Regions from separate parts of the Rhizobium sp. A22-96 genome, predicted to be linked through region 2. Evidence: predicted binding sites of a transcription regulator. Region 2 holds the regulator's gene; each other region holds the start of a gene.
The links. The regulator PhoB, encoded in region 2, activates phosphate uptake and scavenging genes when phosphate is short. The targets are predictions, from matches to a motif close to TGTCATNNANCTGTCAT.

Region 1 (7,781 bases), on a different contig from region 2:
TTTCATGATGCATATCCTTTGAAACGAACCTGACACGACGCCGAAGCCCTGAAAAGTCCCTCCCCACCAACCTTGGTAGGATCGTGCAAAATATTGGCATGATCGCCGTAGTTTAAAGACGCCAAAGCGACCAAATTCCGTTGCGTGTGCTGATCAAGGGTTGGCAGGTCAAGTGCTCCGCAGGCGGATGTCTGCATCACCTGGCCCTGCACCGACGATTGGCAACATGTTCGAAATAGGAAAGGTATTGCACGATGTCCGAAAAGATTTGGTTCATCACCGGCTGCTCCACAGGACTCGGCCACGAACTCGCCAAGCAGGTCCTCGACCGCGGCGACAGCGCTGTGCTAACCGCACGGCGGCCCGAAAGCCTTGACGAGCTTGCGAGCAAGCATCCAGGCCGGGCCATCACACTTCCGCTGAATGTTACGAGCGGGGCGGCAATCGAGAAGGCAGTCTCCGACGCCGAAGCTCACTTTGGGCGCATCGACGTGCTCGTCAACAATGCCGGCTATGGCTACTTCTCTGCCATTGAAGAGGGCGAGGATGCTGAAATCCGGCGCCAGTTCGAGACAAACGTCTTCGGACTATATGCGGTCACAAGGCGCGTGTTGGCGGGCATGCGGGCCAGGCGCGCCGGTCACATCATCAATGTGTCGTCTATCGGCGGCCTGATGGCCTTCCCGGCCACTGGCTACTATCATGCCAGCAAGTTTGCCGTTGAGGGCTTCTCGGAATCGCTGTCGCAGGAGGTCGCTCCCCTTGGGATCAAGGTGACCATCGTCGAGCCCGGCGGGTTCCGGACGGATTGGGCCGGCCGGTCAATGGTCGAGTCCAAGACGATTATCGACGATTATGCCGAAACGGCAGGCGCACGCCGAAAGGCCGCCCATGAATATTCCGGCAAGCAGCGTGGCGACCCTGCCCGCGGCGTCGCCGCGATCATCAAGGCCGTCGATTCAGCCGAACCGCCGCTGCGGCTGCTGCTTGGCTCCGACGCCTACCGGCTTGCCGAGTCGCGCCTGGCAGCCCTTCAGAAGAACTTCGAAGCCTGGAAGGACGTTACCCTCAGCACCGACTTTCCCCAGGACTAGTATCGCAAACCATCATGGAGTGGCCGGCTTTCAAGGGAGCCGGCCGCTCCTGTCTCCCTCGATTTCTACTGGCTTGCGCCGCGCCATTTTTGCTTCCGGCAAGATGCCAACGCTGCAGCCTTAGCCATTTTAGACAAACAATTCCGCTTATAGTCTATAAAAATAGTTTGTTATTTCTATCGCTCTTGCACCCTTCTTCTCTAGGTTCAAGCCATCGAACTCAGGAAGCCGCCGGACAACATGATCCGGCCAAAGGGACAAACATGAACCTCAAGACTCTGATCGCTGCGGCCGTCGTCGGTCTCGCCAGCATTTCGACGGCAGCCTCTGCCGCCGACAAGAAAGTCGTCGTCGGCTATCAGACGGACGCGCTGCCATCCTCCGTCGGTATCGCCAACGGCGATTTCGCCAAGGCAACCGGATACGAGATCGATTTCCGCAAGTTCAACTCCGGCGCGGAGATCTTTGCAGCCATCGCCTCTGGCGACGTCCAGATCGGTTATGTCGGCTCAAGCCCGTTTGCGGCCGCCGCATCGCGGGGTCTCGAGGTCAAGGCCTTCTATCTGTCGTCGATCTCGGGCATCGATGAAGCGCTTGTGGTGCGCAACGGCTCGGGCATCAACACGCTTGCCGATCTCAAGGGCAAGAAGCTTGCGGCAGCACCGGTCTCCACCGACCATTACCAGCTGCTCGCGCTCATCAAGTCTCTCGGCCTGACCGAAAAGGACGTGCAGGTCTTCGCCATCCCGCAGCCTGAAATCGTCGCCAGCTACAATCGCGGTGACATTGACGGCGGCTTCGTCTGGGATCCGGCGCTGACCGAACTCAAGAAGGGCGGCAAGGTGCTCGTGACTTCCAAGGATGTCGCCGACAAGGGCGCGCCGACCTTTTCCGCCTGGGTCGCGACCTCGAAATTCGCCGCAAGTGACCCGCAGTTCCTGAAGGCCTTCGCTTCGGTGATCAACAAGTACTACGCCTCCTTCGCAGCCGACAAGGCGGCATGGGGACCAGATAGCGACAACACCAAGGCCCTTGCCAAGCTTCTCGGTGGCACCGCGGATCAGCAGGCCGCAGCGCTCAAGAACCTGACCCTCCTGACACCCGACGTTCAGGCCTCCGCTGCCTGGCTCGGCGGTGGTGAGCAGTCCGGCGCCGCGAAGATTCTGAAGGACACAGCGACCTTCCTGAAGGGCCAGGGCAAAGTCTCCGAAGTCCTGCCAAGCTACAGCGCCTTTGTCACACCCGACGCGCTCGTCAGCGCCAGCAACTGATCCCCCAACACCGGAGCAGCCACCGCTGCTCCGGTGTCGAATTTCTGAGAGACGTCATGCTTCAAGTCGATCATGCCAGTGTATTTTTTGCAGCGCGCGACGGCAGCACCGTTCACGCGCTCGATCGCGTTTCGTTCAACATTCCCGAGCGCGGTATCGTCGTGGCGCTGGGAGCATCGGGCTGCGGCAAGTCCACACTGCTGAACGCGATCGCCGGCTTCCTGCCGCTTTCCGAGGGAACGATCACGCTCGATGGCCGACCTGTGTCCGGCCCCGGCGCTGACCGCGGTGTCGTCTTCCAGAAGGATTCACTGCTGCCGTGGAAATCAGTCGTCGACAACGTTGCCCTCGGTCTGCAGTTCGCTGGGCTGGGTCGCCGGGAACGGCGGGACCGCGCCCTCGAACTATTGCGGCTGGTGGGCCTGGCCGACTTTGCCGGTTCGATGACCTATGAACTGTCCGGCGGCATGCGTCAGCGCGTCGGCATTGCCCGCGCTCTTGCCACCGATCCCGACATACTGCTGATGGACGAGCCTTTCGGCGCGCTCGACAGCCTGACGCGCGAGCAGATGCAGGAGATGCTGATCTCGGTCTGGGCGCGAACCAACAAACGCATTTTCTTCATAACCCACTCGATCGAGGAAGCGCTGTTTCTCGGCACCGAGGTGCTGGTCATGTCGCCGCGACCGGGCCGCGTCGTCGCCCGTTTCGAGCTTGATTTCGTGCATCGTTTTGCCGCCAGCGGCGATAGCAAGTCGATCGTAGCCTCTCCCGAGTTCACCAATCTGCGGGAAGAAATTCGCACCATCCTCCACAAGGCAGACGATTTCAGGAGCGCGGCATGAGTGATATTACCCAGGCACGCCCGATCGTCGTCTCCCGCGAGGCGGGGCCGAAGCTCGTCGGCATGCCGAGCTTCGGCGTCGGCGGGAAGCCCACAATTGCCATTAGCGTCATCACCGCAATACTCTGTCTTGCGCTCTGGTGGCTGGTCGCGAAGCTCGGTCTGGTATCCCACCTTTTTCTGCCAAGACCTGATGAAGTATTGACGCAGATCGGCGTCGTCTACCGCGATGGCTATGCGGGCGCGTCGCTGTCCGAACACATCCTCGCAAGCGTGATCCGCATCATCACCGCTGCGACGATCGCGATTGTCATCGGCATTCCCGTCGGGTTGCTGATGGGCCTCAATCGCTGGGCGAAGGGAATTCTCGACACGCCGATCGAGTTCTATTGGCCTTTGCCTCCGCTGTCCTATCTGCCGCTGATGATCATCTGGCTTGGCATTGGCGAGACCTCGAAAATCACCCTCCTGGTGTTGGCCATGTTCGCGCCAATCTGCCTCTCGGCCCAGGCCGGTGTACGATCGCTTCCGCTCGAGCGTGTCAACGCCGCCCGTTCACTTGGAGCGAACCGGCTGCAGCTTTTCATCTCTATCGTGCTGCCCTCGGCCTTGCCGGAGATCCTGACCGGTGTCCGCATCGCCTTCGGCATCGGCTGGGGTACATTGGTCGCCGCCGAGCTGATTGCCTCGACCCGAGGTATCGGCTTCATGATTATGTCGGCATCGCAATTCCTCGCAACCGACGTCGTCTTCGTCGGTATTGGAATCATAGCAATCTGCGCCTTCGCCTTCACGGCGGCAATCCGCATTCTCGAGGCCATTCTCGTTCCATGGAAAGGCAAACTGTGAAGCCTCGATAGCAAGCGTATCGATCACGCCCGCATTCGGCGGGAATTTCCTATTCAATGCATTACAGGCCCCTGGACATGAGCAGCAGCGAGTTTCTTTGGTATATTCCCAACGACGTCAAATCCGGTCACCGTGGTGATTCTGCCGTCGAAAACCACAACAGCCTGGAAACGCTGACCAGCCATGCAAAGACCTTGGAGGATCACGGCTGGAAGGGAGCCTTGATCGGCACCGGCTGGGGCCGGCCCGATACATTCACCGTCGCCGCCGCTCTTACCGTCCGCACGACAAGCTTCGAACCATTGATCGCCATTCGCCCCGGCTATTGGCGCCCTGCACACTTCGCATCTGCAGCCGCCACTTTGGATCACCTGAGCGGCGGCCGCGTGCGCGTCAATATCGTATCGGGCAAAGACAATCTCTCGGCCTATGGCGACAGCGAGGGCGACCAGGCGCATCGCTACGCCCGCACCAAGGAATTCATGCGCCTGGTTCGCCGGCTGTGGACCGAAGAAAACGTCACCTATGAGGGCGAGCATTTCGGCGTTACCGATTCTACCGTGGCGCCACGGATACGACAGAACGGCGAGCGCCGGCATCCGAAACTCTATTTCGGCGGCGCTTCGGAAGCAGCCGAGCGGGTTTCCGCCACTGAGGCGGATGTCCAGCTTTTCTGGGGCGAGCCGCTTGACGGCGTCCGGCAGCGGATCGAGCACCTGAAGTCATTGAGCAAAACGCTCGATCGCGATCTTCCGCCGCTGGAATTCGGATTGCGGATTACCACGCTGGTGCGTGACACCACCGAACAGGCATGGGCCGACGCCGAGGCGAAGGTTGCAGAAATGGCGAAGATCAAAGGCGCCGGCTGGAATGATCATCTGCAATCCATCGCTGTCGGCCAGCGGCGGCTGCTGGATCTGAATGCACGCGGAGACGTGCTTGACGACAATCTCTACACCGCACCCGGCAAGTACGGCGGCGGCGGTGCCGGCACCACCTGGCTGGTGGGCTCCGCCGAAGATGTTGCCCGCTCGCTACGCAAATACCGGGATCTGGGCATCACGCATTTCGTCCTTTCGGATACTCCCTACCTCCTCGAGATCAAACGCCAAGGGGACCAACTCCTGCCCCTTTTACGCGACTGATCGGTTAAGCCGACGATAGCTATACCCACAGAACAACGACACCTCCCGGCTTTCCAAGCTGTGCCTCGTCAATTATGACAGTTTCATGACAATGAATGCATGGAGCTTTGATGCTAGGCTGGTTTCGTAAACTCATGCCGCGCGAGGATCGTTTTTTCGATCTCTTCGCGCAGCACTCGCGCACGATCGTCAGCGCGGCTGAAGCATTGAACGAGCTGCTGGGCGGCCGGGATATCGATGCGAAATGCCGGGAGATCGTCGAACTTGAAAATCAGGCTGACGATATCACCCGCGACGTACTGCTCGCGGTGCGGAGAAGCTTCATCACGCCATTCGACCGGGGCGACATCAAAGACCTGATCATGTCCATGGATGACGCCATCGACATGATGCACAAGACCGTGAAAACCATACGCCTGTTCGAACAGAAAAGCTTCGATCCCGGCATGCAGCAGATGGGCGCCGTCATCGTCAAGGCCGCCTATCTCGTCGCCGAGGCGGTGCCGCTCCTAGATCGCATTGGCGCCAATGTCACCAAGCTCGGCAATCTCACGGAAGAGATCGTCAAGGTGGAAGGCCAGGCAGACGCCTTGCACGAGCAGGGCCTGAAGGACCTGTTTCGCAATTACGGTGCCTCCAACGCCATGGCTTATATAATCGGCAGCGAGATATATGGCGAGTTGGAGAAAGTCGTCGATCGCTTCGAGGACGTCGCCAACGAGATCAACGGCATCGTGCTCGAGAGCGTCTGATGGAGGCCTCGCTCGCCTTTCCTCTGCTGGTGGGGATCATCGCCACCGCCTTGTTCTTCGATTTTCTGAACGGACTTCACGATGCGGCGAACTCCATCGCCACCATCGTATCGACCCGTGTCCTGAGGCCACAATATGCGGTGCTATGGGCCGCATTCTTCAACTTCATCGCCTTCCTGTTCTTCGGGCTGCATGTGGCGGAGACACTTGGTACCGGCATCATCGATCCGAGTATCGTCGACCCCTCCCTCATCTTCGCAGCGCTCCTCGGAGCGATTGTCTGGAACATCGTCACGTGGATATTTGGCATACCCTCCAGCTCGTCGCATGCGCTGGTCGGTGGCCTGATCGGCGCTGGCCTCGCCAAAGTCGGCGTCAGCTCGATTGTCTGGCTCGGCGTCTTCAAGACCGCCGGCGCAATCGTCATGTCGCCATTGATAGGATTTGTGCTGGCGCTGTTTCTGGTCCTCATCGTGACATGGCTGTTCGTCCGCCAGACACCCTTCGCCGTCGATAGAACATTCCGCATATTGCAGTTCTTTTCGGCGTCGCTCTATTCGTTGGGGCATGGCGGCAACGACGCGCAGAAGACCATGGGTATTATCGCAATTCTCTTGTATTCACAGGGATATAGCGGCGGCTCCTTCCATGTTCCGTTATGGGTGGTGCTTTCCTGTCAGACAGCCATGGCCCTCGGCACGCTGTTTGGCGGCTGGCGGATCGTTCACACGATGGGTTCGAAAATCACCCGCCTCAATCCGATGCAAGGTTTTTGCGCGGAGACGGGCGGCGCGCTGACGCTGTTTGCGGCCACATGGCTCGGCATTCCGGTTTCCACCACGCACACGATCACCGGCGCCATCATCGGTGTCGGCGCGGCGCGGCGCGTATCGGCGGTACGCTGGGGTCTCGCCGGCAATATTGTCATTGCCTGGGTCATCACCCTGCCCGCCGCCGCCATCATCTCGGCGCTCTCCTACTGGGGCATGCAGCTTTTCAGGTAATCAGCGAGCATGGCTTTCTAAACAACTGTAATAAAATAAGAAAGATCGCGGCCAACATGACCGCGATCTCCCGACTTTAAGCCTGCCGATTATTCAGCGAGCGCATTGCCCGAGCGAGATCAAAACTCTTCCCATGAGGATGCGGCGGCAGCCGATGCGCCGGAGCCTCCAAAGGCACCGGCAATCCTCGCCCGCAACGAACGAGCGGGCGAAGCGGCAGGGCTTGATTGCTCCGTGGCAGCCGCCGGTCGCGCCTGGTTGCTGCGACCAGCCTGCAGGGTGAATTGCCCGAGGAGGTCGTTCAAAGCCGACACCTCCTTGGCCAGGCTATAACTTGCAGCCGTGGACTCCTCGACCATCGCTGCGTTCTGCTGGGTCCCCTGGTCGATGGTGTTGACGGCGGTGTTGATCTCCTGCAGTCCGGTCGCCTGTTCGCGGGCAGCTTCGACGATCGCACGGACGTTGCCGTCGATCTCCTCGACCTCCTTGACGATCTGCTGGAGCGACTGCCCGGTTCTGGTGACGAGATCGACGCCGCTGTTGACCTGCTGACCCGATGTCGAGATGAGCGCCTTGATCTCCTTGGCCGCCTTGGCGGAGCGCTGCGCCAGTTCCCGCACTTCCTGGGCGACCACGGCAAAGCCCTTGCCGGCCTCTCCCGCGCGCGCCGCCTCTACCCCTGCATTGAGCGCAAGGAGGTTCGTCTGGAAGGCGATATCGTCGATGACACCGATGATGTTGCTGATCTCGCTCGACGACTTTGAAATGGCCTCCATGGCGGCAACCGCCTCGCGCATGACCTCGCCGGATTTCTCGGCGCCG
Region 2 (7,781 bases):
TTCTCCAAGGAACAATCGCCGATGAGAATTTTCATCATTCCATTCCTTGACGGAACGGGCTGGTTATAGGATACCGCTAGATATCCTGCACTTTGCGGGAAGCATGGAAAGCGGGTAATATGCCGCGGACTTTAAAAATGCTGGAGCGTAAGTGGCGCTTGTAAGAACGCTCGTCGCTTCAGAGCAGTGGCAAGGTAATCAGGCATGTATCGCGCCTTAACACGCGACATAGAAGTTGTCGTAGAGCCATTCTATCTGGAGGAGCAATCCGATCCGGACGACGATCGCTATGTTTGGGGATACCGCATCGTCATCTCCAATCATTCGAAGATGTCCGTCAAATTGGTGACGCGCTACTGGCACATCACCGATATGAACGGTATCGTGGATGAGGTGACGGGGCCAGGCGTTGTCGGCGAGCAGCCACATCTCAACCCCGGCGACACCTATGAATACTCATCGGGCTGCCCGCTGGACACGCCTTCAGGCATGATGTTCGGCCATTACCAGATGGAGACGGACGACGGGGAACAGTTCCATGTCAAGATCCCCGCCTTCTCTCTCGATACGCCCAATCTGCTGCGCACGCTGAACTGAGCTCCGTCAGGCCGCGTTTACCTCAGCCACTTCGAAGCGGTAGGTGGTCGAGCAGAACTCGCAGGTGACGGCTATTTCACCGTTCTCCTGGCTGGCCTCGATCTCCTCGGCCGAAAAACCCTGCAACACACCCTTCAGCTTGTCGCGCGAGCAGGAACAGCGGTCAAAAACCGCCTTCGGCTCATAGACCCGCACACCGCGCTCATGGAAGAGGCGGAACAGCAGGCGTTCGGTGCCGACAAGTGGATCCGTCAATTCATCGGCGTCGATGGTCTCCACGAGGCTGCGTGCTTCGGCCCAGGCGTCGTCCTCGACGTGATTGCCGATGAGCTCATCGCCGTCACCGCCATGCAGATCCGGCAGGCGCATGCGCTCCGGTGCCTCGGGCAGGAACTGCGCGATCAGACCGCCCGCCCGCCAGCGATGACGCGGCTTGCCGTTCTCATCACGGTCGAAGAGCTCTGCAGCACCAAGGCGTACACGCGTCGGGATTTGCTCCGACTGGCGGAAATAGGTGCCGGCAATGTCCTCGAGCGAAGCCCCATCGAGAGCAACGATGCCTTGATAGGGCTGGCTGTAGCGGCCCTGATCGATCGTAAAGGCAAGAACGCCCTTGCCGAGCAGCTGCTCCGGCTCGGTGCGGCCTTCGGCAACGGCCTTTGCCAGTGCCTCTTCGTTGAAGCGCGCATAGGCGCGGACATTTTCAGGCGTCGAAAAATCGGCGACCAGCAGGTCGACCGGGCCGTCGCCCTTCGTCTGTACGGTGAACTTGCCTTCGAACTTCAGCGACGTGCCGAGCAAGACCGTGAGAACGATAGCCTCGGCCAAAAGGCGGGCCACCGGCGTCGGATAATCATGCCGGGCAAGGATTGCATCCAACAACGGACCAAGCTGCACGGCACGGCCGCGCACATCGAGCCCTTCGACCTGGAAGGGCACAACGTGATCGTCACCGGCAAAATCGAACTGACCCAGCGAGGCTGCATTTTCGGCCATTGCTTTACTCCTACTGCGCCCGCGCTCTCAAACGCGGCTTCCTATCCTCAGATTGCGCCCAGGCACCAAGCAAGAATCGACTTTTGCGCATGAAGGCGGTTTTCCGCCTCATCGAAAACAACGGATTGCGGGCCATCGATCACCTCGTCCGTCACTTCCTCCCCACGGTGAGCGGGCAGGCAATGCATGAACAACGCGTCTTTGCCGGCCTGTGCCATCAAAGCCTTGTTGACCTGATAGGGCTGGAAGACGTTGTGACCGCGAGCCCGGTGTTCCTGATTCATGGAAACCCAGGTATCGGTTACCACGCAATCGACGCCGGCGACCGCACGGTCTGCATCATGCGAGAGCATGATTTCGGCGCCCTCGTTGCGGGCCCAGTTCAGATAGTGATCCTTCGGCTCGGAACCAAGGGGTACCGCCATGTTCATGCGATAGCCGAAACGCGCGGCGCCTTCGATCAGCGAATGCAGCACATTGTTGCCGTCGCCGGTCCAGGCAACGGTCTTGCCCTTGATCGGACCGCGATGTTCCTCGAAGGTCATGATATCGGCCATGATCTGGCAGGGATGCGTATCGTCGGTCAGCGCATTGATGACGGGAACCGTCGCATGCTCCGCCAGCTCCAGCAGGCGCGAATGATCGGTCGTGCGGATCATGATCGCATCGACATAGCGCGACAATACTTTCGCGGTGTCACCGATCGTCTCGGCGCGGCCGAGCTGCATCTCGGTTCCCGACAGGAACAGCGTCTCGCCGCCGAGCTGGCGCATGCCGACGTCGAAGGATACGCGTGTGCGGGTGGAAGGCTTCTCGAAGATCATCGCAAGCATCTTGCCGGCGAGCGGCTTGTCGGCCGTGCCGGCCTTCAGTGCCTGCTTTCGCACGATCGCATCATCGATGATGTTGCGCAGATCGGCGGCTGCTACGGCCGAGAGGTCGAGAAAGTGTTTCGGAGAAGCCATGTCCTTACCTGTACTCCAGAAAAAACAATAACGCCCGCGTGGGGCACGAACGCCCCGACTGCGGGCGCTGAATTCAAGCCGATTTCTTGACGCGAACGGCGCGCGCGCGCTCTGCGGCGCGCTCGATACGGGCAAGGCCTTCGCGCGCTTCCTCGGCGGTGACGATCAGCGGCGGCAACAGACGGATGACATTATCGCCAGCCGGGACACCAAGCAGATGTTCGGCGCGGATCGCCTGCAAGAGGTCCGCCTGCGGGATAGCCGCCTTGATGCCAAGCATGAGGCCTTCGCCACGAATATCCTCGATGATATCCGGGAAGCGATCCTTGAGCGAGGCGAGGCCCTGGCGGAAGACCAGTGCGATATCGCGCACATGTTCCAGGAAACCATCGGCCAGCACGATATCAAGCACCGCATTGCCGACTGCCATGGCCAGCGGATTGCCGCCATAGGTCGATCCGTGCGTGCCGGCCTTCATGCCGGAAGCCGCTTCGGCCGTTGCCAGGCATGCGCCGAGCGGAAAGCCGCCGCCGATACCCTTTGCGACCGCCATGATATCGGGCTTGATACCAGCCCATTCGTGGGCAAAGAGCTTGCCGGTACGACCAACGCCGGACTGCACCTCGTCGAGAACCAGCAGCAGGCCGTGCTCGTCGCAGATCTGGCGGAGACCACGCAGGAATTCATTGGTCGCCGGGCGGATACCACCCTCGCCCTGCACCGGCTCTATCAGGATAGCGCCCGTCGCCTCGGTAATGGCTGCGCGCACGGCATCGAGATCACCGAACGGTACCTGATCGAAGCCGGGAGCCTTCGGACCGAAGCCTTCGATATACTTTTCCTGGCCGCCGGCCGCGATCGTCGCGATGGTACGGCCATGGAAGGCACCTTCGAAGGTGATGATATGAAACTTCTCAGGATGCCCCTTGGCGAACTGATAGCGCCGCGCCGTCTTGATGGCGCATTCCAACGCTTCGGCACCCGAATTCGTAAAGAACACCTTGTCGGCGAAAGTGGCTTCCGTCAGCCGCTTCGACAGCTTTTCCTGACCAGGCACCTCGTAGAGGTTGGACAGATGCCAAACCTTGTCAGCCTGCGCCTTCAGCTCGGCGACAAGATGGGGATGAGCATGACCGAGCGAATTGACCGCCACGCCGGCTGCAAAATCGAGATAGCGTTCACCGCTTTCAGTGATCAACCATACGCCTTCGCCTCGCTCGAACCGCAGCGGAGCTCGCATGTAGGTATCATAAAGCGGCGCGGTCTCGGCCATGGCCATATCTCCTCGATCACAACTTTAAGGACCAATCGCTTCGTTTTTACGAAAGGGGTCCGAAAAAATCAAAAATGCCGCCTTGCGGCGGCCCGGTCACTATTGTTGTTTTGCACCGCGATGTCAACAAAACTGGCGCTTTAGCAGGTGCGAGAAAGTGCTTGCGCGCAAAAGGGATACGTTCGGTGCCGCATATTGCAGAAATGCCACGCCCGGACAGCAAGTTGGGGAAAACCTCGAAATCGATTCCTCAAGATTCCCGCGACTCTTGTCACGGAGTCTGCCTCACACTAGGTTAAAAACCAATTGCTAGACTGCATGCGGCGGAACTAGTCACCACAATTTTAGAGCGTTTCGTGCCTCGATCCCCATGCGAGGCAATGGTGAGGGATTCTGCCATCGGAAACGCGACAGCGGAGACAGGGCATGAATTGGACAGACGAACGCGTCGAGAAGCTGAAAAAGCTATGGTCCGAAGGGTTGAGCGCCAGCCAGATCGCGGCACAGCTCGGTGGCGTCAGCCGTAACGCCGTTATCGGCAAGGTGCATCGCTTGAACCTTCCCGGTCGAGCGAAGGCCGGCGGCACGACGGCGGCAGCTCGCACGCCGAAGCGCAACGCCACGGCACCGCGGGCTTCGAACTATCAGGCGCGCGTCGCAACCCGCACGGTTACCCGCCAGCAGGGCGCAACCATGTTGAAGGAAGAGATCGAGATCGATACGGTCAACGAGATCCAGTATCGTCCGGCCGCCAATGTGGTCGTTCCGATCTCCCGGCGTCTCGGCCTGACGGAACTGACGGAGCGCACCTGCAAGTGGCCGGTCGGCGATCCCCTGAAGGACGATTTCCACTTCTGCGGCAACGAGAGCCCGGATTCATCGCCCTACTGCACCTACCATCAGCGCCTGGCCTACCAGCCGGTGCATGAACGGCGCAGGCCAGCTCAGCCGCGCGGCTGAGACACTTCATCACTGAGATAAAGAAACGGGCCCTTTGGGGCCCGTTTTCTGTTTCCGCCGCGACTGCATAATTTCTTAAATCGGAACCGATTTAAGGGAAAATTATGCAGAATTCTAAGATGTTACAGCGACCTTAACGCGTCTTGAAAGACGCGTGGCGCTGTAATGTTGAGTGCCTGATCGGGTATTCCCGCTCAGGCCTCCATGGAGTAGCCCGCGCCGCGAACGGTGCGGATGACATCCTGCATATTGGAGAAGTTGAGCGCCTTGCGCAGGCGACCGACATGCACGTCGACCGTGCGTTCGTCGACATAGATATCATGCCCCCACACGCCGTCGAGCAGTTGCGAACGCGAGAAGACGCGGCCCGGCGAGGACATCAGGAATTCCAGAAGACGGAATTCGGTCGGTCCCAGCCGCACTTCGCGGCTCTTGCGGTGAACGCGGTGCGTCTCGCGGTCCAGCTCGATATCGCCACAACGCAACACCGTGGAGAGAACCTCCGGACGGGCGCGCCGCAGCATCGCCTTGACGCGAGCCATCAGCTCGGGTGTCGAGAACGGCTTGACGACGTAATCGTCCGCGCCAGTGGAAAGACCGCGCACGCGCTCGCTTTCCTCGCCGCGGGCCGTCAGCATGATGATCGGCAGGCGCTCCGTCTCCGGCCGCATGCGCAGCCGGCGGCAGAGCTCGATGCCGGATACACCGGGGAGCATCCAGTCGAGGATCAGAAGATCGGGAATGCGCTCCTGGAGACGCAACTCGGCTTCATCGCCTCTGAGGATCGTGTCGACCTCGAAGCCTTCGGCCTCGAGATTGTAGCGCAGCAGAACGCTGAGCGCTTCCTCGTCTTCTACAACAGCAACTCTCGGAACCATGCGCCTATGGTCTCCTTTCTTCGCTTTCGGATTATTCCGTCACTGCGCCGACGGTATTGGCGGTATCGTCCTTCGGGCGCTCGCCTTCGGGCTGAGCACCCGTCGCCATGTAATAGATCGTCTCGGCGATGTTGGTGGCATGGTCGCCGATGCGCTCGATGTTCTTGGCGCAGAAGAGAAGATGCGTGCAGGTGGTGATGTTGCGCGGATCTTCCATCATGTAGGTCAGCATCTCGCGGAAGAGCGAGGTGTACATCGCGTCGATTTCCTCGTCGCGTTCGCGGATCGACACGGCCTTGTCCGGCGAGCGGGTGGCGTAGACGTCGAGGACTTCCTTGAGCTGGCTCAGCGCCAATTCGGAAAGGTGCTCGATGCCACGAGCCAGGCGACGCGGAACGCCCGTACCCTGCACGGCGATGACGCGCTTGGCGGTGTTCTTGCCGAGGTCGCCGACGCGCTCCAGATCGGAAGCGATACGGATCGAACCCATGATCTCGCGCAGGTCGGCAGCCATCGGCTGACGACGGGCGATGGTGACGATGGCCTTGTCGCCGACTTCGCGCTCGGCATGATCGAGGATTACGTCGTCGGAGATGACCTTCTGCGCAAGACCAGTGTCGCTCTGGACCAGCGCCCGAACGCTGTCGCTGACCATTTGCTCGGCCAGGCCGCCCATTTCCGCAATACGGCGCGTCAGGAACTTCAGGTCTTCGTCATAGGCAGAGAGAATGTGAGTGGAGACCATTTTTCTATCCTCAAGGTGAACTGTGTGAAAGGAGCCGCGCGCACGGCATCATCAACCAAAACGGCCCATGATGTAATCCTGCGTGCGGAAATCGTCGGGATTGGTGAACATCTTATCGGTATCGTTCTCCTCGACCAGATGGCCGAGATGAAACATTGCGGTACGTTGCGACACGCGGGCTGCCTGCTGCATGGAATGCGTGACGATGACGATGGTGAAGTTTTCGCGCAGCTCGTGGATCAGATCCTCGACCTTGGCGGTGGCAATGGGATCGAGCGCCGAACAGGGCTCGTCCATCAGAATGACCTCCGGGCTGACCGCGACGGCACGGGCGATGCACAGGCGCTGCTGCTGACCGCCCGAGAGGCTCGTGCCGGCATCATGCAGCCGATCCTTCACCTCACCCCACAGACCGGCCTTCTGCAGGCTGGTTTCGACGATATGCTCGAGATCGGCTTTCGAGCGATGCAGACCATGGATGCGGGGGCCATAGGCTACGTTCTCATAGATCGACTTCGGGAACGGATTGGGCTTCTGGAAGACCATGCCGACCCGCGCGCGCAGCTCCACAACATCAATGTTGTTGTCGTAGACATCCTGATCGTCGAGCGTGATCTTGCCGGTGACGCGGCAGGTCTCGATCGTATCGTTCATGCGATTGAGGCAACGCAGGAAGGTGGATTTGCCGCAGCCCGAAGGACCGATCAACGCCGTAACCGTATTGGCGCGGATGTTCAGGTTGACGTCGAAGAGCGCACGCTTGTCGCCGTAGAAGACGGACACGTCCTGGCCGATCATCTTGTAGGGGATCGTCGTCATCTTCCTGGCCAATGCTCTTTCACTTGCGGCTTCCGTCATCATGTTCATTGGATCGCCCTCCCCTACCAGCGCCGTTCGAAGCGGCGGCGCAGCAGGATCACGCCGATATTCATCGCAACGAGGAAGAAGAGCAGGACGATGATCGCCCCGGAGGTTCGTTCGACGAACGCCCGTTCGGCTTCACTCGCCCACATGTAGATCTGCACCGGCAGCGCCGTCGAAGGATCGAGCGGCGATGCCGGGTAGTTGGCAACGAAGGCGACCATGCCGATCAGGAGCAGCGGCGCCGTCTCGCCGAGTGCATGCGCCAGTCCGAGGATGGTGCCCGTCAATATGCCGGGCATGGCGAGCGGCAGGACGTGATGGAAGACCATCTGCATGCGCGAGGCACCGAGGCCAAGCGCAGCGCTGCGGATCGAGGGCGGCACCGCTCGCAATGCCGAACGTGTGGCGATGATGATCATCGGCAACGTCATCAGGCTCAGCACTAGGCCGCCAACCAGCGAGGCCGAGCGCGGCAGGCCCATCATGTTGATGAAGACCGAAAG
Region 3 (7,781 bases), on a different contig from region 2:
GCAAGGCGCTGGATCTGCTCGATCGCATCGGCAACAGCAATGCCAAGGGCGAATATTACCTCACGGACCTGGTCGAGATCGCCCGGTCGCTCGGCGGCCGAGCCGTGGCCGTCGATGCGCCGGAGGTTGAGATGACCGGGTGCAACAATCGCGCCGAACTCGCCTTCATCGAGCGCCTTTGGCAGGAGCGGCGGCGCCACGAGCTAATGCTGTCGGGTGTCACCATGATCGCGCCCGAGACGGTGTTTCTCTCCTATGACACCGTCATCGGTCAGGACGCGCTGATCGAGCCGAACGTGGTCTTCGGCCCCGGCGCCGTCATCGAAGGCAGCGCGATCGTTCACTCGTTCTCGCATGTCGAGGGTGCCCATGTCAGCGCCGGCGCGACGGTCGGGCCGTTCGCGCGGTTGCGTCCCGGCGCCGATCTCGCCAGTGGTTCAAAGGTCGGCAACTTCTGCGAGGTGAAGAACGGCAAGATCGGCGAGGGCGCCAAGGTCAATCACCTGACCTATATCGGCGATGCGACCATCGGCGCTGGCAGCAATATCGGCGCTGGTACGATCACCTGCAACTATGATGGGGTCAACAAGTACCAGACCCATATCGGCGCGAACGCCTTCATCGGCTCCAACTCCTCGCTCGTGGCGCCCCTGCATATCGGCGATGGCGCCTATGTCGCTTCCGGCAGTGTCATCACCGAGGACGTCCCGGATAATGCACTGGCCTTCGGGCGTGCGCGTCAGGAGATCAAGCCGGAACGCGCCAAGGCTCTGCGTGAGCGAGCCCTTGCCATCAAAGCAGCGAAGAAGGGTGGCCACTAAACCCCTGGGCGTCACGCGTAACGGTCCGAAATCGAAAGTGACCGTTGCGGCAATTGAGAAAATTGCAGGAATGATTAGGACTTGCCCTCGTAACTGAGGCCAGACGGAGAGTTGTATGTGCGGTATTGTTGGGATCGTCGGAACGAAGCCGGTGGCGGACCGCCTGGTGGATGCGCTGCGGCGCCTCGAATACCGCGGCTACGATTCGGCTGGTGTTGCGACCATCCATGAAGGCGCGATGGATCGCCGCCGCGCGGAGGGAAAGCTTTTCAATCTGGAAAAGCACCTGGAGGCAAATCCGCTACCCGGTACGACTGGCATCGCTCATACGCGCTGGGCAACCCACGGCGTTCCCAATGAAACCAACGCCCATCCGCATTTTGTCGACGGCGTCGCCGTCGTGCACAATGGCATCATCGAAAATTTCTCCGAGTTGCGCGAGGAGTTGAAGGCAGAGGGCAGGGTATTCGCCTCGCAGACAGATACCGAAGTGGTGGCGCATCTGTTGGCGAACTACATCCGCGATGGCCTCGAGCCCCGCGCTGCCATGCTGAAGATGTTGAACCGCGTCACCGGCGCTTATGCGTTGGCCGTGATGTTTGAAAACGATCCCGGCACGCTGATGGCCGCTCGTTCCGGGCCGCCGCTTGCCGTCGGATACGGCAAGGATGAGATGTTCCTTGGCTCGGATGCGATTGCGCTCGCTCCCTTCACGAATGAGATCACCTACCTCGTCGATGGTGACTGCGCGATCGTCACCCATGGCGGTGCGATCATTATCGATTTCAATGGCAAGGAAGTGAGCAGGCCTCGCCAGATCTCGCAGGCGACCGCCTATGTGGTCGACAAGGGCAACCACCGCCACTTCATGGAAAAGGAAATCTACGAGCAGCCGGAGGTTATCTCGCATGCGCTCAGCCATTATGTGGATTTCGCCAGCCATCAGGTGCGCCCAAGCGTATCGGCAATCGACTTCGGCAAGGTTTCCGGCCTGGCGATCTCCGCTTGCGGCACGGCCTATCTCGCCGGTCTGATCGGCAAATACTGGTTCGAGCGTTATGCCCGGCTTCCAGTCGAAATCGATGTTGCCTCTGAGTTCCGCTATCGCGAAATGCCCTTGTCTTCCTCGCAGGCGGCGCTCTTCATCTCGCAATCCGGCGAGACGGCCGACACGTTGGCTTCTCTGCGCTATTGCAGGGACAATGGCTTGAAGATCGGTGCGGTCGTCAATGTCAAGGAATCGACGATCGCTCGCGAATCCGATGCCGTGTTCCCGATTATGGCCGGCCCCGAGATCGGCGTTGCCTCGACCAAGGCCTTCACCTGCCAGCTTGCCGTTCTAGCCTCCCTGGCGATTGGGGCGGGGGTCGCCCGCGGCACCATCAGTCCTGCGGACGAAAAGGAAATGGTGCGTCACCTCGTCGAGATGCCGCGCATCATGGCGCAGGTGCTCAATATCATTCAGCCACAGATGGAAAGCCTCTCGCGCGACATTTCGAAATACAAGGATGTGCTTTATCTCGGCCGTGGCACCAGCTTCCCGCTCGCTATGGAGGGGGCGCTGAAGCTGAAGGAAATCTCGTATATTCATGCCGAAGGCTATGCCGCCGGCGAGCTCAAGCATGGGCCGATTGCGCTGATCGACGAGAATATGCCCGTCATCGTCATCGCTCCGCACGACCGCTTCTTCGACAAGACGGTTTCCAACATGCAGGAAGTGGCGGCACGCGGCGGACGAATCATCTTCATCACCGATGAAACAGGTGCCGCTGCATCGACACTGCCGACGATGGCGACGATTACTCTGCCTGTCGTTGACGAGATCATCGCGCCGATCATCTTCTCGCTGCCGATTCAGTTACTTGCCTATCATACCGCCGTCTTCATGGGCACGGATGTGGATCAGCCGCGCAACCTCGCCAAATCGGTGACGGTGGAGTAGGGCCTCGCTCCATTTGCGCCCGGTGGTCACGTCGTCGTGAGAGGAAGCTCCGTTCGACGCGGCGGGATGACTGCCGGGTTGTATGCCACATCGATTTCTGGCACTTTTCCTTGAGGAGAGGTGGGGGAGGATTTGCCTGATAGCGGTAGGCGGCGGAATGGAGTTTTCGAACGGCACATGACTGAGAAACTCATCAAGATGTCCGTGACGACGCGGATCAGAAACAACTTCCTGGCCGGCCTCATCATCTGCGCTCCGATCGCCATTACGATCTGGCTTACGTGGTCCGTCGTCCATTGGGCAGACAGCTGGGTCCGCCCCTATATTCCCGCGCGGTACGATCCTGAGAGCTATCTGAACTTCGCTGTCCCAGGCACCGGCCTGGTGATCGCGATGATCTTCATCACCATCGTCGGTTTCCTGGCCAAGAACCTGATCGGGCAAAGCATCGTTCGTTTTGGCGAGTCGATCGTCAATCGCGTGCCGCTCGTGCGAAGCATCTACAAGAGCGTCAAGCAGATCTTCGAGACGGTGCTGAAAGAGCAGGGCACTTCTTTCAAAAAGGTCGGTTTGATCGAATATCCAAGCCCTGGCCTCTGGTCCATGGTGTTCATTTCGACGGATGCCAAGGGCGAGATTGCCTCGAAATTTAATGCCATGGGTCACGATATGGTCGCAGTGTTCCTGCCGCCGACACCGGTGCCGACAGCAGGCTTCCTGGTTTTCGTTCCGCGCGAAAAGATTACGGTGCTCGACATGGGGCCTGAGGACGGCGCGAAACTTTTGATTTCCGGCGGCCTGGTCTCGCCGGAATACAAGGAGGAGCTTGTTGCCGCGAAGGGCTTGCGCGCGCCGGTTCCGATGAAGTCTCTGACTTAGAAACGGCCATTCGTGCAGCTCGTTGACGATCTTCGCGCGCAGCGCGAATTGTCATGCGCCTATCATGTTGACACCTTAGATCGTCGATGGGGACAGGCAATCTGATGTATCTCATCATTGAATGCTCGGGGCTTGGGCGCCGGGCGATTGCTCTTCGACGCAAGGCTCTGGACCAGGCCGAGGATGATGCCGCTGTCTCCGCAAGGGTTTTCATCAGGAGGATATTGCCTTGAAATATATGCGTTCGAAGAGCCTGCCGCTGCTGTCGGCGGCGCTTGCCACATTTGTTTTCGCTGCGCCGGTCGCAGCACTTGCCGATACTTCGGTAGCCGTTCAGGGCCTGACGCTCGTCAACAAGGGCCGGGTCGCCATCGGCCGCATTCCGGCCAACCAGCGCGACAAGTTCGGCGAGACCTTCGGCTCGGGCTCTGGAATGTCTATCGACACCAAGAGCTGGACCCGCAATGCCGACGGCACCTACAAGGGCTCGCTCTGGCTGCTGCCGGATCGCGGCTACAATGTTGCAGGCACCACCGATTATCGCGCACGCCTCAACACGATCGATATCCTGCTGACGCCGGTTGCTCCCGGTGCAACGCCGCCGGCCGGCAAGGAACAATCGGGCGTAGACGCCAAGCTCGCAGACACCTTTCTCCTGAAGGATGATAAGGGCGTAGAGGCGACCGGTCTCGATCCGGCCAATGGCACCCGCCATCCTGAAGGCGGTATGCCGTTGTTGCCCGAAGCGCCGAATGGCAAGATCTCGCTGGACAATGAAGCGATTGCCCGTCTGCCCGACGGCACGATGTTCATCAGCGATGAATACGGCCCCTATATCTATCGCTTCTCGGCGGATGGCCGGATGCTGTCTGCCACGACACCGCCGGATGCATTCCTGCCGATGCGCAATGGCGCCGTGAACTTCTCGTCGAACAATCCAGGCCCCGGCGAAGCTGCGCCTGATCCCAAGGATCCGACCAGCGGACGTCAGAACAACCAGGGCTTCGAGGGCATGTCTCTCACCCCGGACGGCAAGTTCCTGATCGCTGTACTGCAGTCGGCGACCCGCCAGGATGGCGGCGATTCCAGCTCGACGCGGCAGAACACGCGCGCGCTTGTCTATGACGCTTCCGATGTCGCTCATCTGAAACTGGTGCATGAATATGTCGTGCCATTGCCGGTTTTCACCAATGAGAAGGGCAAGACGGTCGTTGCGGCCCAGAGCGAGATCGTGGCGCTTTCGTCGACGAGCTTCCTGATGCTGGCGCGTGACAGCGGCAATGGTTATGGCCAGAAGGGCGACAAGTCCCTCTACCGTAGCATCGACATTGTCGACGTCTCCGCCGCCACTGACATTGCCGGCAGCAAGTTCGATACCGGCACATCGGTCGCCCCCAAGGGCGTTCTCGACCCCACGGTAAAGCCGGCGGCCGTCAACCAGTTCATCGACATCAACGATAGCGCCGATCTCGCACGTTTCGGCCTGCACAACGGTGCTCCGAACGATCGCAGCAATCTTTCGGAGAAGTGGGAAGCGATGTCGCTTGCCAGCGTTCAGGACCCGAAGCTGCCGGACGATTACTTCCTGTTCGTCGCCAACGACAACGACTTCATCACCCAGGACGGTTTCCAGGTTGGAGCCGCCTACAAGGATGATAGCGGCGCCGATGTCGACACCATGTTCCAGGTGTTCCAGGTGACCATTCCCGGTCTTGCTGGCAAGTAAGCCTTTTGAAGGAGGATGGGCGCGTTGACCGCGTCCATCCAGTCATCCGGCTCGGAGGAAACGGATCGCCTCATCTCGGCGGAAAAGATAGAGCAAGGTGCGTATCGCCATGCCGCGCTCTCCGGTCAGTTCCGGATCGCGCTCGATGATATAGGCGGCATCCTTGCGGGCGATTTCCAGAAGATCGGCATGAGCTTCTAGGCTGGCGATGCGAAAGCCTGGCGTGCCGGACTGGCGCGTGCCCAGAAGCTCGCCTTCACCGCGCAGCTTCAGATCCTCCTCGGCGATACGGAAGCCATCCTCGGTGTCGCGCATGATCGAGAGCCGGGCATGTCCGGTTTCACCAAGCGGCCCCTTGTAGAGCAGGATGCAGGTGGAGGCCTCGTCTCCGCGTCCGACGCGACCGCGCAGCTGATGGAGCTGCGCCAGACCGAAACGCTCCGCATGTTCTATGACCATGATCGTGGCATCGGGAACGTCGACGCCGACTTCGACGACGGTTGTTGCCACGAGCAGCCGTATCTCACCATTCTTGAAGGCCATCATGACGGCGTCTTTTTCAGGGCCGCTCATCCGGCCGTGGATGAGACCGATGCCGGGCCCTAACGCGCTCGTCAATGTCGCGTGACGCTCCTCGACAGACATTAAATCGGATTCTTCAGATTCTTCCACAAGTGGGCATATCCAATAGGCTTTCTTGCCTTCCGATAGCGCGCTTTTGAGTCTCGCGACGATCTCGCCGGTTCGCTCATTCGGGATGGTGATCGTCTGGATCGGCTTGCGCCCGGCCGGCTTCTCGGTGAGCTTGGAAACGTCCATATCGCCGAAGGCGGCCAGCACGAGGGTTCGCGGAATGGGCGTCGCGGTCATGACGAGCATATGCGGCGAGATGCCTTTCGCAGTCAGGCGCAGGCGCTGGTGGACGCCGAAGCGATGCTGCTCGTCGACAACGGCCAGCACGAGGTTGGCATAGGCGACACTGTCCTGGAACAGCGCATGCGTGCCGATGATGATCTGCGCTTCGCCAGAGGCGATGCGCTCGAGAATGACGTCTCGCTCACGACCCTTCGTCCTACCTGTGAGAACTTCCACCGAAAGATTTGCATTTGCTGCGAATTTTGAGATCGTCGCATGATGCTGCCGTGCAAGGATTTCGGTCGGCGCCATCAACACCGCCTGACCGCCGCTTTCGATCGCAGCGGCAATCGCCATCAGGGCCACCAGCGTCTTGCCGGCCCCGACATCGCCCTGCAGCAGCCGCAGCATACGCTCCGTGCCGGCCATATCCTTGAGAATATCCGCCACCGCTTCACGCTGGCTGTTGGTCATCGAGAAGGGCAGGGATTCCAATATCTTGCTGCTGATTTCTCCGGTGGCATGCACAGGCTTGCCGGCGACCTTGCGCAGCCGCTGGCGCACGAGAGACAGCGAGAGCTGCCCGGCCAGGAATTCGTCGTAAGCAAGCCGGCGGCGCGCCGGCGTCTGCGGATCGATATCGGCCGCGTCGCGTGGCGCGTGCAGCATGTGGAAACTGTCCGATATCGAGGGAAAGCCCTGCTTCTGTGCCAGAGCCAGATCGTCCCACTCCGGCAATTCAGGCATGCGCGGCAGAGCCGCCTCGATGGTCTTGCGCAGGAATTTCGGCGAGAGGCCGGCCGTCAGCGGATAGACCGGCTCGACCAGCGGCAGGTTTTCCGCCTCGCTCTCGCGCATAATGTAATCCGGATGCACCATCGACGGACGGCCATTGAACCAGTCGACCTTGCCGCTGACAGTTACCGTTTCATCGAGTGGCAGCTGCTTTTCCAGCCATTGCGCCTTGCCGCGGAAGAAGACCAGCGCCAGTTCTCCCGTCTCGTCGTGTAGGTATACGCGATAGGGCACGTTGCTGCGCGCCGGCGGCGCCTGGTGGCGGTCGACGCGGCCGGTAATGGTGACGATTGTGCCCTGTGGCGCCCTGGCGATACCCGGCTGCTCGCGCCGATCGATGATGGAGTGTGGTGCGTGAAACAAGAGGTCGATGACCCGGCAATCGTCGATCGTCTCGCGGTCGAGCAGCTTCACCAGCAGTTCGGATACCTTCGGCCCGACGCCGGGCAGCGAAGAGATGGAGGCAAACAAAGGGTCGAGGATGGCGGGACGCATGGCGGGCAAAATGCGACGGGCAGGGTGGATTTGGCAAGGGGCGGCCGGAAACTCCTCTCCATTGAGGCCAACACTCCCCGGAAAATTGCGTCTGGGACGCTTTTTTCTGAAAAATCGGTTCCCACCTTTCCCTGCTGGTTTTATAGAGACGCATCAACATAAAGGTGTTTTTGATGACTGGGCTCACCCTCAGCAGTGCCGATCTCGATCCCCGCCGTCGGCGCATCCTTTTTCGCTGCTGGCATCGCGGCATCCGCGAGATGGATCT
Region 4 (7,781 bases), on a different contig from region 2:
AATTGATGATATGCCGTAGCTGCGGCCCTGGATCGACACTTTCTCTGCAAAGAGCAAACTCACCCTCAACCGCAGGGCACCAGGCCAACGGTATCACCATAATTCACCGAGCACATTGGCTGGGCCTGAACTGGCGGTGGAGGTGTGCAAATATCTTTTCCCATTGGCGACAGGCATGGATCACTCTGAACGGCATTGAAGTGGATCGGATGCGCTGCAGCGGATTTCTGATCGAGCTCATTTCTCCGCGCGATAAGAGCATGATATCGTTGCGACCAATCCTTTGCCTTGGCCTGATCATGCGAGGCGACGATCGCCTGCCCCTCAGGAATCATCTTCGAAAGAGTGAGGTCGATCGGGATGATCTCCGGGGACATCACACCTGCTTTCACCGCTTTCTGATCCATCGCGATGACATTGGCCCATTCATCGGGAGAGATGTCGGCAGACGATCGATTGGCGATCGGTGCTCCTGCTTGCGAGGCGGGCACACAACTTGTCACAACGGCCGCTGCAAACAACAGGGCCGATACTCTCGTCATTACGCTCATAGGATCTCTCGCGTGCGTGGAAGGCACCGCCAAACCGGCGCCGGTCGCGAAATAGATAGAACGATCGGTCTATATTGTCCATATGAAAACCGTTAGACAAACGGATCTAACAATGCCTAATACAGGACTTAACTTGGCCTGAGACATCAATGAGCTCGAAAAAAGAGCAGCTTATCAAAGTTGCAACCGACCTGTTTTCAAGGCACGGCTTTCATCCCGTCGGCGTCGACCGAATTCTTGTAGAAGCCGGTGTCGCCCGCATGACGCTCTACAACCATTTCCCAGGTAAGGACGACCTGATCCGCGCTGTGCTTGAGCATCGTTATCAAGACATCATGGCCAGTCTTCGCGCATCTGTTGAGCCAACAGCATCGGCGAAGGAACAGCTGCATGCTATTTTCGCCTGGCATGAGGCATGGTTTGCCACTCCGGAATTTGCCGGTTGCCTTTTCGAGCGCGCACTCGCGGAATTTGGAACCGACTATCCGAAGATCTCGACGATCGCCATTCAGTATAAGCAAACAATGACTGAATGGATGCGCGACATACTGAAGACCGTTTTGCCAGAGCAAGCAGCGGCACGCACCGCGTCAATCCTCATGATTCTGCTTGATGGCGCGACAATCGATGCTCGTGCCTTTCGCGATCCGACCGTGGCAACAAGGGCGTGGGATGCCGCGGAAGTTCTGATTGAGCAGGCAAACGCTCGACAGGCGTGACAAAACAACGAATGGGGCTGCTTGAGAGCAAGAACCCAATCATCGTTCTCTTGCTACAGATTGCGGAATGGGACTTCGTGATTGCTGACGGCTTTCCACGCCGCGCAATGATTTCAGACCCTAAGGCTTTGAAGCCATTGGATATGCCGCACGTCGCAATGGGTTGCCTTGAAGGGGTTTGAAACCACGGCACCTTCGAATGCTGTGGCATATCGCTCAATTATGGAGCCTTCCTAGTGAGCTTGAGGATGCTCGATCTTTCGAAGAGTGTCCGCATAATAGTCCAGCGCCCATTGCCCATGCGAAAGATCAAGCGACATGGGCAATACCTCGCCTATCGCTGCGGCGTTTGAAAACGCGGCTTGGCTCGGACGCCGGCAATCGGCGACCTCAGCGTCCGAGTTCGTGCAAATATGCAAGGCGGGCCAGCACGCCGGTATTCGTAAAATCCGTAAAGACGCCGTCTGTACCGAGCCGGTAGAATTTCAAGAATTCCTGTTGCGGATCACCGCCGTAGTCCGCCGCCAGATACTTCTTCTCGTTGCGGAAGGTGAACACATGCACGAACAGACCGATCTTGTGCGCATCCGCAATGAGCGTGGTGGGCGCTTGTGTCGTCGACAGCGAGTATGAGGGCTTGAAGGGCGTTCCGTCGGCATTCTTCTCCGGCCATGCCGTGATCTTGTACGGGATGATCTGCGGCTTCCACGGCCCGATGCCATCGGCATAGGTCTTGATCTCCGCAAGTCCGGCAGGGGTCAGCATCGCATCGAACCAGCGCGGATCACCTGCTACGGTCCAGTCAAAGGGGCGGCTGTTGGTGATATCGTCATAGCTGACGGCGCCAGTCTTGAAATCAACGCCATCGCCGTCGATAAGCTGCACCACCTTCGTTTTCAGGCCATGGCTGACCATATACTTCAGGCTGCCGGGCTCGAAGCTCTGAACGAAGATCGGCGCTTCCTTCGAGTTCAATCCGTTCTCGGCGATGGCTTTGATCATCGCATCTTCAAGCGGGTGACTGCCGGGCGCGCCGCAACCATTCGCAATGGCCTGCGCATCGTTCCAGGTCGGATTCTTGGTCTCCGGATAGACGGAGATCGTCCGGCCGGTTTCCTTGGTCTTGGCCTTGGCGATGTCGATGATGTCCTGCAAGCTCAGGATAGGGAACTTGCCGTTGAACTCCTTCGGCCGCTCGGCTGCGGCGTCGTAGGTAGTGCCGGCGATCCAGGCCTTGAGTTCGGCCAGGGTGAAATCCGAGATCGACCAGTCATTGGTGTGATCTTCACCGTCAACCACCAAAGATTTCAGCACCGATTTCGGATCAGAGGGATTGGTGAGATCGGTCAGATATTCGGCCGGACCGCTTGTCGGTGTCTGCGCCCATTTGACCTTGACCATGACGCCGGGCACCGTGCGCTTGCGAACAGCGACATCAGTATTGGTCTTGGCGACCTCCGCCACATTCGTGTTGTCGCTGAGCCAGGGATTATGGCGTGCGACCAGCAGGCAATCCTTGGTGAGGTGAATATCCTCCTCCAGGGCATCGGTGCCGAGGGCGGCGGCCATATCATAGGAGGCCAATGTTTCCTCCGGCATCAGGCCTGGAAGCCCACGGTGGCCTATCACCAGCGGCTGCTTGCCATCGAGCGTCAGGAAGGGTTTGGCATTTGCCGATGCAGAAGTGTCCTGCGCGCGAACCGGCAAGGCGAGGCACAATGCCAAGATGGCGACGCCGACCAGCTGGCAACCAGCTCTGGTATCGTGTTTCATCATCATCCCCGTTCAATCATTGACGGCCAGGCGCTTAACCGCGCCACTGCTATTTGCATCACATAGCTGTGTAACGACGGAATGACGCCTCCCGCTGAGGGTTCCAGCATATCGCCCAGCCTCTGAGGGCCGTCAGACGACTCTTCCTGCCGCGGAAAGGTGGCAGGCCTCGGACAGTTTCCGAGGCCTGCGTGATTATCGCGTCAAATCGAGCGCCGCACTCATGTCGCCCATGGGCGGCTCGTCATTGTTGCGCAGCGCCTTGTCACGGGCGACCAGACCCGGCAGGACGGGCAAATCATAGCGAGCGGTGATAAAGCGCAAGATGGACGTCGTGTCATATTGCGTGTGATCGACCATCCCGGTCCGCGCAAAGGGGGAAATGATAAAAGCGGGAATCCGGTTGCCCGGACCCCAACGGTCCGCCTTCGGAGGAGCGACATGATCCCAGAACCCGCCGTTCTCGTCGTAAGTGACGATCACCAACATATGACCCCACTGCGGGCTCTTTTCGAGATGAGAAACGATATCGGCAAGATGCTGGTCGCCACTTGAAACATCGGCGTAGCCGCTGTGCTCGTTCAGATTTCCCTGGGGTTTGTAGAACGTGACCGCAGGAAGTTTGCCGTCATCGATGTCCTTGATAAAGGCCGTGCCGCCGAGGCCTCCGTCCTTGAGATGCTGGGCGCGAGCCGGAGTACCGGGTGCATAGGCGGCAAAATAGTTGAATGGCTGGTGATGGAACTGGAAGTTCGGCACCGGCGTCGCATTCTTCCCATCAAGGGTCGCCTGCCAAGCTCCGGCATACCATGCCCAATCAATACCTTTCAGCGTCAGAAGATCGCCGATCGTGATGTCGTGTTGCGGCGGCAAGGTTGTCGGCAGACTGGGGTCCGCAAAGGCCGTATCGCCGCCAGCAACGGGAGGATTGGCGCTCGGCTCATATGGCGGTTGCATCGTATTGACGGCGTGAAAGTCGGGCGTGAGATTACCGTCTGATACAAATTTCGGCGCGCCCTCCAAAGCCGATTTGGGCGCGTTCTCGACCACGGTCAGTGAAACACCATCGGCGTCAACCTTGGCGATGGTCGGCTTTGCCGGGCTCTTGTCGGCATCTGGGAAAACAGGGACGCAGGCGCAGGCCAACTGGAAGTGGTTCAGAAATGACCCGCCAAATGCTCCCTGGAAGAAATTGTCGGCAAGAACATATTTCTTTGCGATCTGCCACATGGGCAGGTTGGAACCGTCGTAATGGCCCATGACAAGGCCGCCGGAATCCGCCCAGGCGACGAACTTATCATTCTTGCCACCATCGATCTGCATCTGCTCCTGATAGAAGCGATGCCAGAGATCGCGCGTGATCACCGATGAAGACTGCGCGAAGCCGCTTGCGTCATCGATCGCGAATGTCGCATTCGCCAGATGCGCCGATTGTGCCTCCGTGATCGGCGGAGTAACCCCCTTCGCTGTCAATCCACCCCATGCCGGAGGCAATTCCGCAAGGGGCTGACCATTGCGGTCAAGCTGACGCGCCTGACTGGCTGTTGCGTTAGAAAGCCCATTGGCACCAGGGAAACTGCCATAAAGATTGTCGAAGCTACGGTTCTCGGCGTAGATCACCACTACGGTATCAATCTTGTCGTATCCGGCGGGGGCTGCTTGAACCACCGTTGAGTAAGCAGATGGTAAGATTGCGGCGGTGGCCAGATAAAAGAAATGGAGTAGTTTGAGCCTCTTCACGGCGGATTACCTCATGGCTAGGGGATATTGGCTAGAGGAGCGGAGCCGTCCAAGCGGATGCCGAGAGGCTTGCAAGCGACACGCTAACTTTCTCTCCTATCATTTTTGTGACGGCAGGAGATCGTAACAGGGTTCTAGAATTTCTCCGTCATCATTCTGTTGCACCCGCGCTCGATTATGATCCAGACCGCTCTGAAATCTTACGGAAATGCGACATTGACGCTCAATAAAATGTGGCCAATCCGTGCGCTGATGACGGGCGGCGTGCTAGCGCTTGTACTCGTCCTCGTGCCCCTCTATGAGACCGCCGCCGGAGATGGTGTTGGCATTCATCCAGGGCCAATGTCACGAGCTGCAGCTTTTGCCAGAGCCAGGGCATTGACGGAGGTCGGCCGCAAGATGTTCTCCGATCGATCTCTTTCGGCGTCGGGCCTCCAGGCTTGCGCTTCCTGTCATGACCCGCACCACGCCTACGGACCGGCCTCGGCGTCTCCGGTGGAGTTGGGAGGAGAGCACATGGATCAGCCTGGCTTGCGCGCGGTTCCTTCGCTTCGATACCTGCAGTCCGTGCCGACATTCACGGAACACTTTTACGATTCCGAGGATGAAGGCGACGAAAGCGTCGACAATGGGCCGACGGGTGGCCTCACATGGGATGGTCGCGTCGATCACGGTTACGATCAGGCCAAGATCCCCTTGCTTTCGCCGTTCGAGATGGCAAACAAAGACCCGAAAGACGTTGTTGCGAGCTTGCGCAACGCGCCCTATGCGGAAGAATTCAAGATGATATTCGGAGCTGACGTCTTCGATCACACCGAGGATGCTTTCGCCGCGGCCGTCGAGGCACTCGCGACCTTCGAGCAAAGCGGTCCCGATTTCTATCCTTATTCCAGCCGATACGACGCCTTCCTCGCTGGCAAGGGCAGTTTGACAGCTCAGGAGTTGCACGGTCGAGCTCTCTTCGAAGACCCCGCGAAGGGCAACTGTTCGAGTTGTCATTTGAGCGAACCTGCCAACGACGGGGAGCCGCCGCAGTTTTCCGATTTCGGCTTTCTTGGACTAGCTGTGCCGCGAAATCCAGACATTCCCGCAAACAAGGACCCTAACTATTTCGATCTCGGCCTCTGCGGTCCACAGAGAACCGACCTGAAAGGGCGCGCAGAATATTGCGGCCTCTTCCGCACGCCGACGCTTCGCAACGTCGCGCTCCGCCACAGTTTCTTCCACAATGGCTATTTTCATTCGCTCCGCGATGTCGTCTCATTTTATGTGACACGCGACACGGACCCGGGCCGATGGTATCCGCACAATGCCGATGGCACGGTCCGTCAATATGACGACCTGCCTGCAGCTTATTGGAACAATCTCAATCAGGACCCGCCGTTCGGCAAGAAGCCACACGACAACCCTGGGGTAACGGATGCGGAGATCGACGACATCGTTGCTTTTCTGGGGACGCTGACTGACGCCGATCAGGATCCCCAAGCGGCTCGGTAGCCTGATCCTGCAGTGAGGCAAAGCGGAGGATCATGCCCGGCATCGAGCATTGCGCACGCAAAGGCTTGAACAATCAGGTGCTCGGTTGAATGAAACGACATTCGCGCGATCGGGCAACATGAAGCCATCCACTGCTTAAACCTCCAATCGACATCTCTCTTAGGACGCGGCCGCGTTTGAAGGCGCAAACCGGGGGATGCTCTACAAAAAGATGGGAACTCCGACCATCGATCGGCATGCGGCGAGACGCAGCGATTTTCGTCCATGCATCGTGGCACGGAGGGAACCTTGACCTTTGATTTTGGAGCTGTTGCCGGCACCGTGCCGGCTAAGGACGGGGCTTTCAAATGTCGCCTACCCGATCCCGCCGCAATGCTCGGCTACCAGCTTTTTCCAGTGACGATACACCTTGCCGCCGCTCCAGATCACAATCATGCGACTCGCAAGACCGGTGAGCGTCCCACCTTGCCGCTCGACAATGTCGTTGGCGCTCTGGGAGCCGCTGCATGAGCGAGGCCGTCTCGACAAAGGGCGACGGACCGCTTTCGGCTTTCGAGGACGCGGCAATGCGGCCTGTGTTCATGACCGACTGGCACCAACGCAACCAGACCTTTTTCCCGACCCTTCAGGTTCAGCGCAACGTCATATTCATGATCCTGACGCTGATCGTGCTGATCGCCGAGCTCAATATCATTTCGGGATTGTTCATGCTGGCCAAGGACAAGAGCGCCGACATAGCAATCCTGCGCACGATGGGCGCGACGAGCGGCGCGATCATGCGCATCTTCTTGATGACCGGAGCGGCGATCGGCGTCTTCGTGTGCATGAATATCGAATCGGTCCGCCAGTTCTTCTCGTCGATATCGGGGAGGACAATATTCAATTCCTGGATCTATTTCCTAGGTCAATTGCCAGCGCGCATGGACATCGCGGAAACGGCATCAGTCGTCCCGATGGCGCTCGTCCTCTCCTTCTTCGCCACGCACTTTCCGGCCTGGCGCGCAGCCAGACCCGACCCCATCGATGCGTTGAGGTGCGAAGAACCTTAATTCCTGGTTGACATCACCATCACTACGATAAATACTTCGCTACATGGCGAAGCATCAGACATCACCCATGGACCGTACGTTTTGGGCACTGTCCGACCCAACCCGGCGGGGCGTCCTGCAGCGTTTGCTGGATCGGCCGGGACTTTCCGTCAGCGAGCTCGCCCAATCATTTTCGTTGAAGCTACCCGGCATGACCAAGCATTTGGACGTGCTGTCCGATGCTGGATTGATCACCCGGACGAAGACCGGCCGCACCGTCGCTGTGAATCTCTCCGCCGCACCGATGCAAGAAGCCATGGCCTGGCTCAATCGCTATGAGCGCTTCTGGACCGTTAGCCTTGATCGGCTCGCCACGCTCTTAGAGGAGGATGATACGAAATGACTGACCGCCTTCCGAGCGTGACGATCGTGCGTCGAATCAAGGCCACCCCCGCAAAAGTCTGGGCGGCCAT

Region 1: ACQZ6F_RS01890 (DUF47 family protein) is a predicted target of PhoB. The motif match lies at 5,278-5,294, and genes of this name have one in related genera.
Region 3: ACQZ6F_RS17555 (esterase-like activity of phytase family protein) is a predicted target of PhoB. The motif match lies at 3,692-3,708, and genes of this name have one in related genera.
Region 4: ACQZ6F_RS31865 (acid phosphatase) is a predicted target of PhoB. The motif match lies at 4,930-4,946, and genes of this name have one in related genera.

What each region holds. Positions count from the first base shown of each region.
Region 1 is NZ_JBNWDQ010000001.1:425,859-433,639, forward strand. Features, by position in the region: gene ACQZ6F_RS01860 (AraC family transcriptional regulator) at 1-6, opposite strand, end outside; gene ACQZ6F_RS01865 (oxidoreductase) at 255-1,094, shown strand; gene tauA (taurine ABC transporter substrate-binding protein) at 1,358-2,365, shown strand; gene ACQZ6F_RS01875 (taurine ABC transporter ATP-binding protein) at 2,422-3,210, shown strand; gene ACQZ6F_RS01880 (ABC transporter permease subunit) at 3,207-4,058, shown strand; gene ACQZ6F_RS01885 (LLM class flavin-dependent oxidoreductase) at 4,115-5,203, shown strand; gene ACQZ6F_RS01890 (DUF47 family protein) at 5,314-5,955, shown strand; gene ACQZ6F_RS01895 (anion permease) at 5,955-6,959, shown strand; gene ACQZ6F_RS01900 (methyl-accepting chemotaxis protein) at 7,079-7,781, opposite strand, start outside.
Region 2 is NZ_JBNWDQ010000005.1:418,994-426,774, reverse strand. Features, by position in the region: gene apaG (Co2+/Mg2+ efflux protein ApaG) at 205-597, shown strand; gene ACQZ6F_RS23620 (Hsp33 family molecular chaperone) at 604-1,593, opposite strand; gene argF (ornithine carbamoyltransferase) at 1,641-2,558, opposite strand; gene ACQZ6F_RS23610 (aspartate aminotransferase family protein) at 2,632-3,831, opposite strand; gene ACQZ6F_RS23605 (GcrA family cell cycle regulator) at 4,258-4,791, shown strand; gene phoB (phosphate regulon transcriptional regulator PhoB) at 4,986-5,669, opposite strand; gene phoU (phosphate signaling complex protein PhoU) at 5,701-6,414, opposite strand; gene pstB (phosphate ABC transporter ATP-binding protein PstB) at 6,466-7,281, opposite strand; gene pstA (phosphate ABC transporter permease PstA) at 7,296-7,781, opposite strand, start outside.
Region 3 is NZ_JBNWDQ010000003.1:963,410-971,190, forward strand. Features, by position in the region: gene glmU (bifunctional UDP-N-acetylglucosamine diphosphorylase/glucosamine-1-phosphate N-acetyltransferase GlmU) at 1-821, shown strand, start outside; gene glmS (glutamine--fructose-6-phosphate transaminase (isomerizing)) at 937-2,763, shown strand; gene ACQZ6F_RS17550 (DUF502 domain-containing protein) at 2,941-3,642, shown strand; gene ACQZ6F_RS17555 (esterase-like activity of phytase family protein) at 3,881-5,368, shown strand; gene recG (ATP-dependent DNA helicase RecG) at 5,411-7,513, opposite strand; gene ACQZ6F_RS17565 (FAD assembly factor SdhE) at 7,687-7,781, shown strand, end outside.
Region 4 is NZ_JBNWDQ010000010.1:29,522-37,302, forward strand. Features, by position in the region: gene ACQZ6F_RS31850 (hypothetical protein) at 66-521, opposite strand; gene ACQZ6F_RS31855 (TetR/AcrR family transcriptional regulator) at 701-1,270, shown strand; gene ACQZ6F_RS31860 (glycerophosphodiester phosphodiesterase family protein) at 1,661-3,043, opposite strand; gene ACQZ6F_RS31865 (acid phosphatase) at 3,239-4,783, opposite strand; gene ACQZ6F_RS31870 (cytochrome-c peroxidase) at 5,015-6,280, shown strand; gene ACQZ6F_RS31875 (hypothetical protein) at 6,569-6,790, shown strand; partial or broken gene ACQZ6F_RS31880 (lipoprotein-releasing system transmembrane subunit LolC) at 6,835-7,329, shown strand; gene ACQZ6F_RS31885 (ArsR/SmtB family transcription factor) at 7,397-7,711, shown strand; gene ACQZ6F_RS31890 (SRPBCC family protein) at 7,708-7,781, shown strand, end outside.